Regions from separate parts of the Pontivivens ytuae genome, predicted to be linked through region 1. Evidence: riboswitches for the same ligand, from Rfam matches in the RefSeq annotation. Region 1 holds a riboswitch; the other holds the start of a gene.

The links. Region 1 has a riboswitch for cobalamin ahead of I0K15_RS06415 (DUF1636 family protein). Riboswitches for the same ligand answer to the same signal wherever they lie in the genome.
Region 2: linked by a shared signal. The riboswitch ahead of I0K15_RS07795 ((2Fe-2S) ferredoxin domain-containing protein) and the one ahead of I0K15_RS06415 (DUF1636 family protein) in region 1 are both predicted to bind cobalamin.

What each region holds. Positions count from the first base shown of each region.
Region 1 covers NZ_CP064942.1:1,332,248-1,336,662, forward strand. The annotation lists gene cobN (cobaltochelatase subunit CobN) at 1-288, opposite strand, end outside; gene cobW (cobalamin biosynthesis protein CobW) at 304-1,338, opposite strand; gene I0K15_RS06415 (DUF1636 family protein) at 1,335-1,748, opposite strand; cobalamin riboswitch at 1,827-2,042, opposite strand; gene I0K15_RS06420 (UDP-2,3-diacylglucosamine diphosphatase) at 2,437-3,261, shown strand; gene I0K15_RS06425 (BtaA family protein) at 3,263-4,415, shown strand, end outside.
Region 2 covers NZ_CP064942.1:1,599,749-1,604,163, forward strand. The annotation lists gene I0K15_RS07790 (ABC transporter substrate-binding protein) at 1-1,228, opposite strand, end outside; cobalamin riboswitch at 1,703-1,925, shown strand; gene I0K15_RS07795 ((2Fe-2S) ferredoxin domain-containing protein) at 2,077-2,850, shown strand; gene I0K15_RS07800 (ABC transporter substrate-binding protein) at 2,847-4,367, shown strand; gene I0K15_RS07805 (ABC transporter permease) at 4,364-4,415, shown strand, end outside.

The sequences.
Region 1 (4,415 bases):
CCAGTAGGGCACGCCGCCGATCAGGCGGATCAGGATGCCCTTCGCCCCATCCAGCGTGTTCTCCACATAGGTGTCGACCGAGAGCGGATGCTTCAGCGCCGCGAGGTTCGCGAGCCGCAGCGGCGGCAGCGGACTGCCGCCCTCCCGCGCCCGGTGCCATCCCGCCGCGAAGGCGCCGAGGTCGCTGTCGGAGAAGGAGAGCACCACCAGATCCGCGGGGCTCTGCCCCAGATCGGTGGGCGTCTCCGTCTCCTCCAGCCCGTGGCTCTCGCGGAAGATGACATGCATGGGTGCGGGCCGTCCTTACGTCAGCGCGGCGGTGATGCGCGCGCGGTCGATGTCGTCGTGCTCGGCGATGACGACGAGCCGTCCCTGCCGCGCCTCATCCGCGGCCCAGGGCCGGTCGAACTGCGTGCGCACGCGGGCGCCCACCGCCTGGACGAGCAGACGCATCGGCTTGCCCGCGACGGCGGCATAGCCCTTCACCCGCAGGATGTTCTGCTCCTCGGCCATCTTCGCGATGCGCTCGGCCAGCGCCTGCGGATCGGTCTGCTCGGGCAGGTCGACGACGATGCTGTCGAACTCCTCGTGGTCATGGTCGTGCGGCGTGTCGTGGTGGGAGGGGCGGGCATCGAGGTCGTCCTCCGCCTTCGCCTCCAGCCCCAGAATCACGCGCGGGTCGACGCGGCCCTCGGCCACCTCGATCACCGGCAGGGTGCGCGGCGCTTCCTCCGCCACGATGCCCTTCGCCTTCGCGATGCCTTCGGCGCCGGCAAGGTCGGTCTTGGTGAGCAGCACGATGTCCGCGCAGGAGATCTGGTCCTCGAAGACCTCCGACAGCGGCGTTTCGTGATCGAGGCTGTCATCGGCGAGGCGCTGGGCCTCCACCTTGTCCACATCGGGGGCGAAGCGGCCCGCGGCCACCGCCTCCGCATCCGCCAGCGCGATCACCCCGTCGACCGTGATGCGGGAGCGGATGTCGGGCCAGTCGAAGGCCTTCAGCAAGGGCTTCGGCAGCGCCAGCCCCGACGTCTCGATCAGGATGTGATCGGGCCGCGGGTCGAGCGCCATGAGCTGCTGGATCGTCGGGATGAAGTCGTCGGCCACGGTGCAGCAGATGCAGCCGTTGGCGAGCTCCAGGATGTTCTCCGCCGGGCAGTTCTCATCGGCGCAGCCCTTCAGTATCTCGCCATCGACGCCGACATCGCCGAACTCGTTGACCACGACGGCGAGGCGGCGACCCTGCGGGTTCTCGAGCAGATGCCGGATCAGGGTCGTTTTGCCCGAGCCGAGAAAGCCGGTGATGACGGAGACGGGGAGTTTTTCGAGCGTGCTCATTCGGCGGCCTCCGGCAGGGTGAGGGGCGGGATACGGGCGATGCAGTTCTTGCGGAAGTGCTCCGGGCGGGTGCGCCAGGGCACGAGGCCGTCGGCGGCGGCGCGATAGAGCGCGGCCCCCTCCAGCACCACGTCGGCATGCGCCTCGGGGTCGAGATTGCCGTAGACATAGGTCCAGCGCCCCTCGCCGCGCAGCGCCACGGTGCAGCCGCGCGAGCAGTTGGACAGGCACTCGACCGCGCGGACGGTCACGCCCTCGGGCGCATCGCGCCCCGCAAGGCGGTCGAGCAGGATGGCGCCGGGGCGCGTCTCGCCCTCGGCCGGTACGGCGCCCTCCTGTCGGCAGGTGGTGCAGACCAGCACCTCGACGGGCGTCAGCATCGCGCCCTCGGCTTGGTTGGAAGTCGTCATCATGGTCCCTCAAAAGGGGGCCAGGGTCAGGATGGCGGGCCGGTTCGGCGGCAGCCCGTCACCGGAGCACCCCGTCCGGTTGGCATCGATCGGCTGGCAGGTCTCCCGGCTTGCGGATGTCGGAGCCTGGGGCTCCGTCGGCGGTCCAACCTTCCCGACCTCATGGTCAGTGGTGCGAGGACCCCTCTCCGGTCACGGTCGCGGGGGCGGCTGCGTTTCCTTGGGCGAAATGGCCCGCGGTCGGCATTCCCTTTTCACCTGCGTCAAACAGGCACCAGCAAAGCCTAGATCGCCGGTCGGACGGAGCCTTGTCAACAAGAGTCGGTGGCTGGAACGTACGGTTCGGGCAGCGCGGGACGAGTGTTTGCCGCGCGACGGGCGGAGAATTGTGACGTCAGCCCGTTTTCAGAGGAGAAGAGGTTGCACACATACTGATGCTTCCGCGTCACAGGTGCCGATCTCGGCCGGTACTCGGCCGCATTGTTGCTTGGAGCGTCTCGGAGCTCCTGCAAGATGCTCAAAGGGATGGAGGCCGACGCGCCCGACCGCCCACCACCCGGATCCGTGCCGGTCCGCTGTTCAGAAGGCCCCACCCAAACTCCTCGTGAGGCCCTTGCAATGGCGCCCGGGATGTCATTGATCCGTCATATCACAGCCATAGGTTGCGCACAGCTATCGGTTGGGGGTCATGGCGCGGTATCGCACGATCTTTCTCTCGGACATCCATCTGGGCACGCGCGGCTGCCAGGCGGAGCTCCTTCTGGACTTCCTGAACGGCAACGATGCGGAGACGATCTTCCTCGTCGGGGACATCGTCGACGGGTGGAAGCTTCGGCGCGGCTGGCGCTGGCCGCAGAGCCACAACGACGTGGTGCAGGCCCTGCTGGAAAAGTCGCGGAAGGGCACCCGGATCCTCTACATTCCCGGCAATCACGACGAGATGGTGCGATCCTATTACGGCGTGCATTTCGGCGGGATCGAGGTCGTGGAGCGGGCGGATCACGTGACCGCCTCGGGCCTCCGCCTGCTGGTGACCCATGGCGATCAGTTCGATGCGATCGTGATGCACGCCAAATGGCTCGCCCATGTCGGCGATCGCGCCTACAACGCGGCGCTCTGGCTCAATACCTGGGTGAACTACACGCGGCGGCTCTGGAATGGGCAGTACTGGTCGCTCTCGAAATGGGCGAAGGCGCAGGTGAAGCACGCCACCAGCTATATCAGCGAGTACGAGACCGTGCTGACTGACGAGGCGCGGCGCGGCGGCTATGACGGCATCGTCTGCGGGCACATCCACTCCGCGCGGATCGCGGACATGGACGGGCTGCTCTACGTCAACACCGGCGACTGGGTGGAGAGCTGCACGGCGGTGATCGAGCGCGAGGACGGCTCGCTGCGCCTGCTCGACTGGGCCGCGCGCCACCGGCGGCGGCAGGCGGTGGCGGACGCCCCGCGCGACAGCGAGGGCCGCCGGGTGAAGCGCCGGCGCACGAGACAGAAGGAAGAGGCTTGAGATGACGATCCAGACCGCGGACATGGACGCGACCCGCGCGGCCGCCGTCCACCAGAACGCAGCACTCAGCCGCGAGGGGCTGTTGGAGCGCGTCTTCTCCCGCTTGTTCCGCGGCCTCGTCTACGCCCAGATCTGGGAGGATCCGGTGGCCGACATGGCCGCGCTCGATCTCACCCGTGGGGACGATATGGTCTGCATCGCTTCGGGCGGCTGCAACGTGATGTCCTACCTGACCGCCGAGCCCCGCTCAATCACTGCGGTGGACCTGTCGGCGGCCCATGTGGCGCTGCTGCGGCTCAAGCTCGCGGGCGCGCGGCACCTGCCGGATTTCGACACGTTCTACCGCTTCTTCGGCCACGCGGATCGGGCCGCGAACGTGCGCACCTATGACGAGGAGCTGGCTCCGCGGCTCGATACGGAGGCACGGGCCTACTGGGAAGGGCGGAGCCTGCGCGGGCGCAACATCAACATGTTCGCCAACAACTTCTACGCCTACGGCCTGCTCGGCCGGACGCTTTGGTTCGCGCATCTCCTCGCCCGGCTCGGCGGCGCGGACCTGCGGCGGGTGCTGTCTGCTAAGACGCTCGAGGATCAGCGGGAGGTCTTCGAAGCGGAGGTCGCCCCGCTCTTCGAAAAGCGCGCGGTGCGCTGGCTGGGGCGGCGGCGCGCCTCGCTCTTCGGCCTCGGCATTCCGCCGGCGCAATACGACAAGCTCGCCGCCGACGGGGACGGCAATGTTATGCCGGTGCTGCGGGAGCGGGTGCGGCGGCTGATGTGCGATTTCCCGATTGCGGAGAACTACTTCGCCTGGGCCGCCTTCAACCGTGGCTACAAGCGGGAGGAGCCTCGCTCCGTCCCGCCTTATCTGGAGCGGGAGGCGTTTGGCACAGTTCGCAAGGGCGCGGCGCACGTGCAGGTCCATAACCGAAGCCTCACCGATCTGCTGGCCGAACAGCCCGCGGAGTCCAAGAGCGTCTATGTCCTGCTCGACGCGCAGGACTGGATGACCGACGCGCAGCTCACGGCCCTCTGGTCCGAGATCACCCGCACCGCCCGGCCCGGGGCCCGAGTGATCTTCCGCACCGGCGGAGCCGCCGACATCCTGCCGGGCCGCGTTGATCCGGCGGTACTGGGGCAGTGGCACTACGATGCGG
Region 2 (4,415 bases), 270 kb from region 1:
AACCACCGACGTTGTAGCTGCCCCCGGTTGCGACCAGCGTGGAGGGAAAGTAGTCCGGGTCTCCCTGCGGTGCGGTGCCCCAAGCCTGAAGATGCATGTCAATCTCGCCCGCCTGAAGCGCGTCATTGTTGGCGCCCCACTCGCCCATGGCGATCTCGACGCCCAGACCGATCTGGGTCAGCATTGCCTGACTGATCTCCAGCGTCGGGCGCAGGGCAGGACGTCCCTCATAGCTCCGCATCTGGAGGACGATGTCCTCACCGTCGAGCTCTCGGATCCCGTTGCCGTCGGTGTCGACGATGCCCGCCTCGTCCAGCATCGCCATGGCCGCCGTCGGGTCGTAGGCCAGGCTGAGGTCTGTATTTGCCCAGGACGCCATCGTATCCGGGAAGATGCCGTGCGCGACCTGACCGCCGACGCCGACCAGCGCCGCCGCCACGATCGTGTCGCGGTCGAGCGCCAGAGAGACCGCCTCGCGCAGCGTGTCGTTCGCCAGCGGGCCGTCGTTGACGCGGGCCTGAATGAAAAAGAGCCGCCCCGTCGCTGTCGAGAAAAGCTGCGCACCGCCTTCTTCCTTAAGGGCGGCGAAGTCCGGCTCGGGATAGTTTGTCACGAGATCCACATCACCCGCCTGGAGGGCGAGGGCGGCCACCGACGGATCTACGATGGCGTCGATCACGAGCCGATCCAGCTTGGGCGCGCCGCCCCAGTAATCGGCGAAGCCGGTCACTTGGTAGGTCTTGTCGGTCTCGGCCATGTCGAACACGAAGGGGCCCGTGCCGATGATCGGCATCGCTTCCGTGCCTTCCCGCAGCACCGCGGCCGAGGGCTCGGTCAGCGACCAGAGGAAGGCCGAGTTCGGCGTCTCGGTACGGAAGATCAACGTCAGGTCGTCCACAACCTCTATCTCGGATATGCCCAGCAACGAGGCGAGGCGCGGATTGTGGCCCGGATGCCCTTCCTCACTCAACTTCGAGAGGCTGTCGCGCACCGCATCGGCTGTCATCGGCGTGCCGTCGTGAAAGAGCACGTCGTCGCGAAGCGTGATGCGCCATTCCGTCTCCGAAACGTTCTCGAACGCCGCGGCCAGACGCGGGATCATGTTCATTTCGTAGTCGAGGCCGATCAGCGTCTCGGAGACGCCCGCCCGGTTTGCGAGCCAACCGTTTTGGCGCGCGCGCGGATCCGGCACGTCGCTGGCAGGGCCGAAGGGTGAGGCGATGATCATCTCACGGCCTTCGGCGCCGACCGCACCGGCTGACAGAACCAGTGCTGCCGCGAGCCCGGCCCCCAGGAGGCTGCGTGTCCTCGCCGAAGTGGGAGTGGAGTGAATAAGCATGTTGTGGGTCCCCGATCCTGGTCTGCGAGCCTCGTGGGTCACTGCGTATGTTACTTTATAACATTTAGCCAGACTGTTTTCGTCGAGATTGGCCTCACTACGTTCGCACGTCTGCTGACGCTCGGACGCCTCCGCGACGGTGCGAGAGGCACCCTTGTGTTTCCAACACGATCCGCAGGCTCACCGTGCTACTTCGAAAAACTGGACGCGGGAGGTTGGAGCAGTGGAGACAGATCGCGGCAGGCGAAGCCGATCGACGCGGAAGTCGCCGTTTGCTGCATAGGTTCGGTTTTCGCTCCTTCTCCGATAACGGCCCCACACCATACCGCCGGACTGAACATCCTTGACCTTTTCACGGTGCTGGAATTAGCTGTCCGCGATGGTTCTCGGCGGCGTTAAGTCGGTGAGATTAAATGGGAACACGGTGCGGTGCAGCCATCATGCGCCAACTCCGTGACTGCCCCCGCAACTGTAGGCGGTGAGCGACCCGAAAAAGGCCACTGGGCCCCGGATTGAAGGGGCTTGGGAAGGTTCGGGAGAGCTTTGACCCGCGAGTCAGGAGACCTGCCATCTCGGGCGTCGGTGACGCCGCAATGCAACTCGACCCGGGCGGGGTGTCCCGGAAGGAGAACCGAGATGGATACGAAGGCCCTGGCCCGTTACATGACCGGACTTCCCTGGCCCCGCGCATCGCTGCGGAGGGCGGGATGGGGCCACTCAATGACCACTTAGGCAATATGCATGGCTCAGCACGTGCTGATGCGGTGCTGTTCGTCGTCTCTGCCTACACGCTGAGCAAGCGAGCGCTCGACCGTCTCGAAACCGCCGCTGCGGGCGCGGCCACGGGCCTCGCCCGTCTGATCCGGCTGGAGGAGACTGGACCCAGCCTGATCGATGCGCTGGACGAGATGCGGGCCGAGGGGCATCGGCGGATCAGAGTGCAACCGCTCGGCGTCCCGTTCCCCGAAAGCCTGATGTCCTGGCTGCCCGGCGTGATGGCGGACTGGCGGACGCGCGGGCAGAATGCCGACACTTGGCTGGAACTGGGTCCGGACCCGGCAACCGATGCCGAGGCGCTGCTGGCCTTTGCCTCTGCGACATTGGCGCATCCCGACCCCGCACAGCCGATCGCGGATGTCGCGCCGCGCCTTGGCAAGCCCGGCTGGACCGACCCGCCGGATTTCGAATTCCACTTGCTGGTCTGCACCGGCCCCCGCTGCGCGATCCACGGCGCGGCCCCCTTCACCCACATGCTGAAGGACGAACTCAAGGCCGCCGGTGTTTTCGACCGCTGCCTGACCACCCGGACCGGCTGCATCTATCCCTGCAATCGCGGACCCGTGCTCGCGCTTTACCCGCATGGCCACTGGTATCGCTTACCCGATCAGGAGGCGACGCGCCGGTTCGTGCGCGAGGTTCTGGTCGAAGGTGGCACCGCCGAGGACCTTCGCTTCCACACCGCCCGCGCGGTTCGAGACTCCCACACGCCCAAACAGGAGGCAGCTCAATGATCCTCAAACCTATCTTGCTCGGCGGTGCGATCGCCCTGACGGCCCTGCCGGCCGCTGCGGACGACATCATCAACATGGCGACGAGCTTTCAGATCCGCTCCATGGATCCGGTCGAGCAGGGCTTCTGGATGCAGGAGTTTGGGCAGGGCGAGTTGCTCATGCAGTTCCAGCCGGATGGCACGATCACGCCTTGGCTTGCCGAAAGCCTCGAACGGACGGACGACACCACTTGGGTGATCACGATCCGGGACGGCGTGACCTTCCAGAACGGCTCGGCGATGGACGTGCCCGCGGTGCTCGAGGCCATCGCCTATCACCGCGAGCGCAACAGCGGGACGCAGGCCGTGCTTCCCGCGGAGGCGACATTCACCCAGACCGGCGAGCGCGAGATCACCGTGGAGACGGGGGTGCCGGTTCCCGAACTTCCGAGCATCCTCGCCCATGAGAGCCGCCTGATGATCATCGACGTGGATCCGGTGCTGGAGGCAGGCGAGGACTTCGAGGCACTCGAAGGGGCGGGCATCCACACCGGGCCCTATCGCCTCGTCGATCTCGACGATCAGCGCATGATCGCGGAGCGATACGACGGCTACTGGCGCGGTATGCCGGCGATGGAGGGGGTCGAACTGCGCTTTGTCTCGGACGCCAATGCCCGCATCCTCGCGGTGCAGAACGGCGAGGTGGATATCGCGCTTTACCCGCCGATTTCCGCGGCACCGGTCTTTGCTGCCACACCGAACGTCAATCTGGCCCTCGGCGCGCCCTCTACGGGTGGCTTCCTGTCGGTGATGGATGTGACCAACGGTGCCTTTGAAGAGGTTGCCGTGCGCCGGGCCGTGATGCTCGCCGTGAACTACGAGGAACTCGCCAACGACGTGTTCCATGGCGCCAAGATCCCGGCGACGGGCCTCTACAATCCGCGCTTTCCCTTCGCGGTAGAGAACTATCGGCACGATCCGGAGGAGGCGAACGCGATCCTCGACGCGGCCGGCTGGGTCCGCGACGGCGACACGCGGACGCGGGACGGCGAGACGCTGTCGGTGACACTGATGATCTATCCCCAACAGCCCGATCTGGTGCCCCTTTCGAATGCGATGCAGTCCTACCTGCGCGAGATCGGCATCGCCTCCGAGATCATGTCCGTCGACAACGTGAACGAGGCGGCGATGAACGATCTGGTCGCGTGGGATCTCGCCATGGTCGCGACGGGTACCGCCACCGTCGGGTCGGTCAGCGGGTTTCTCAACCGCTACGTCGCCTGCGAAGGGGACCGGAACTACGGCGGCTATTGCAACGACCGCGTTCAGGAGCTGATCGAAACGCTTGATGTCACCGTCAATGAGGAGAGCCGCTATGAGATGCTGCGCGAGATCCAGGCCATCCTCGTCGAAGACGATCCCTACGTCTTCAACGCGACGATCCTGATCGAGCGTGCTCTCGTGAGCGATGCCTGGTCGGACTATGTCCCAGCTGTTGCGTGGAACCACATCAAGTGGGACACGGCGCCGAACCCGTGACGGCGCGCACACGACCCATTCGGCACGGCGGCCTCTTTGTCGCCGCGT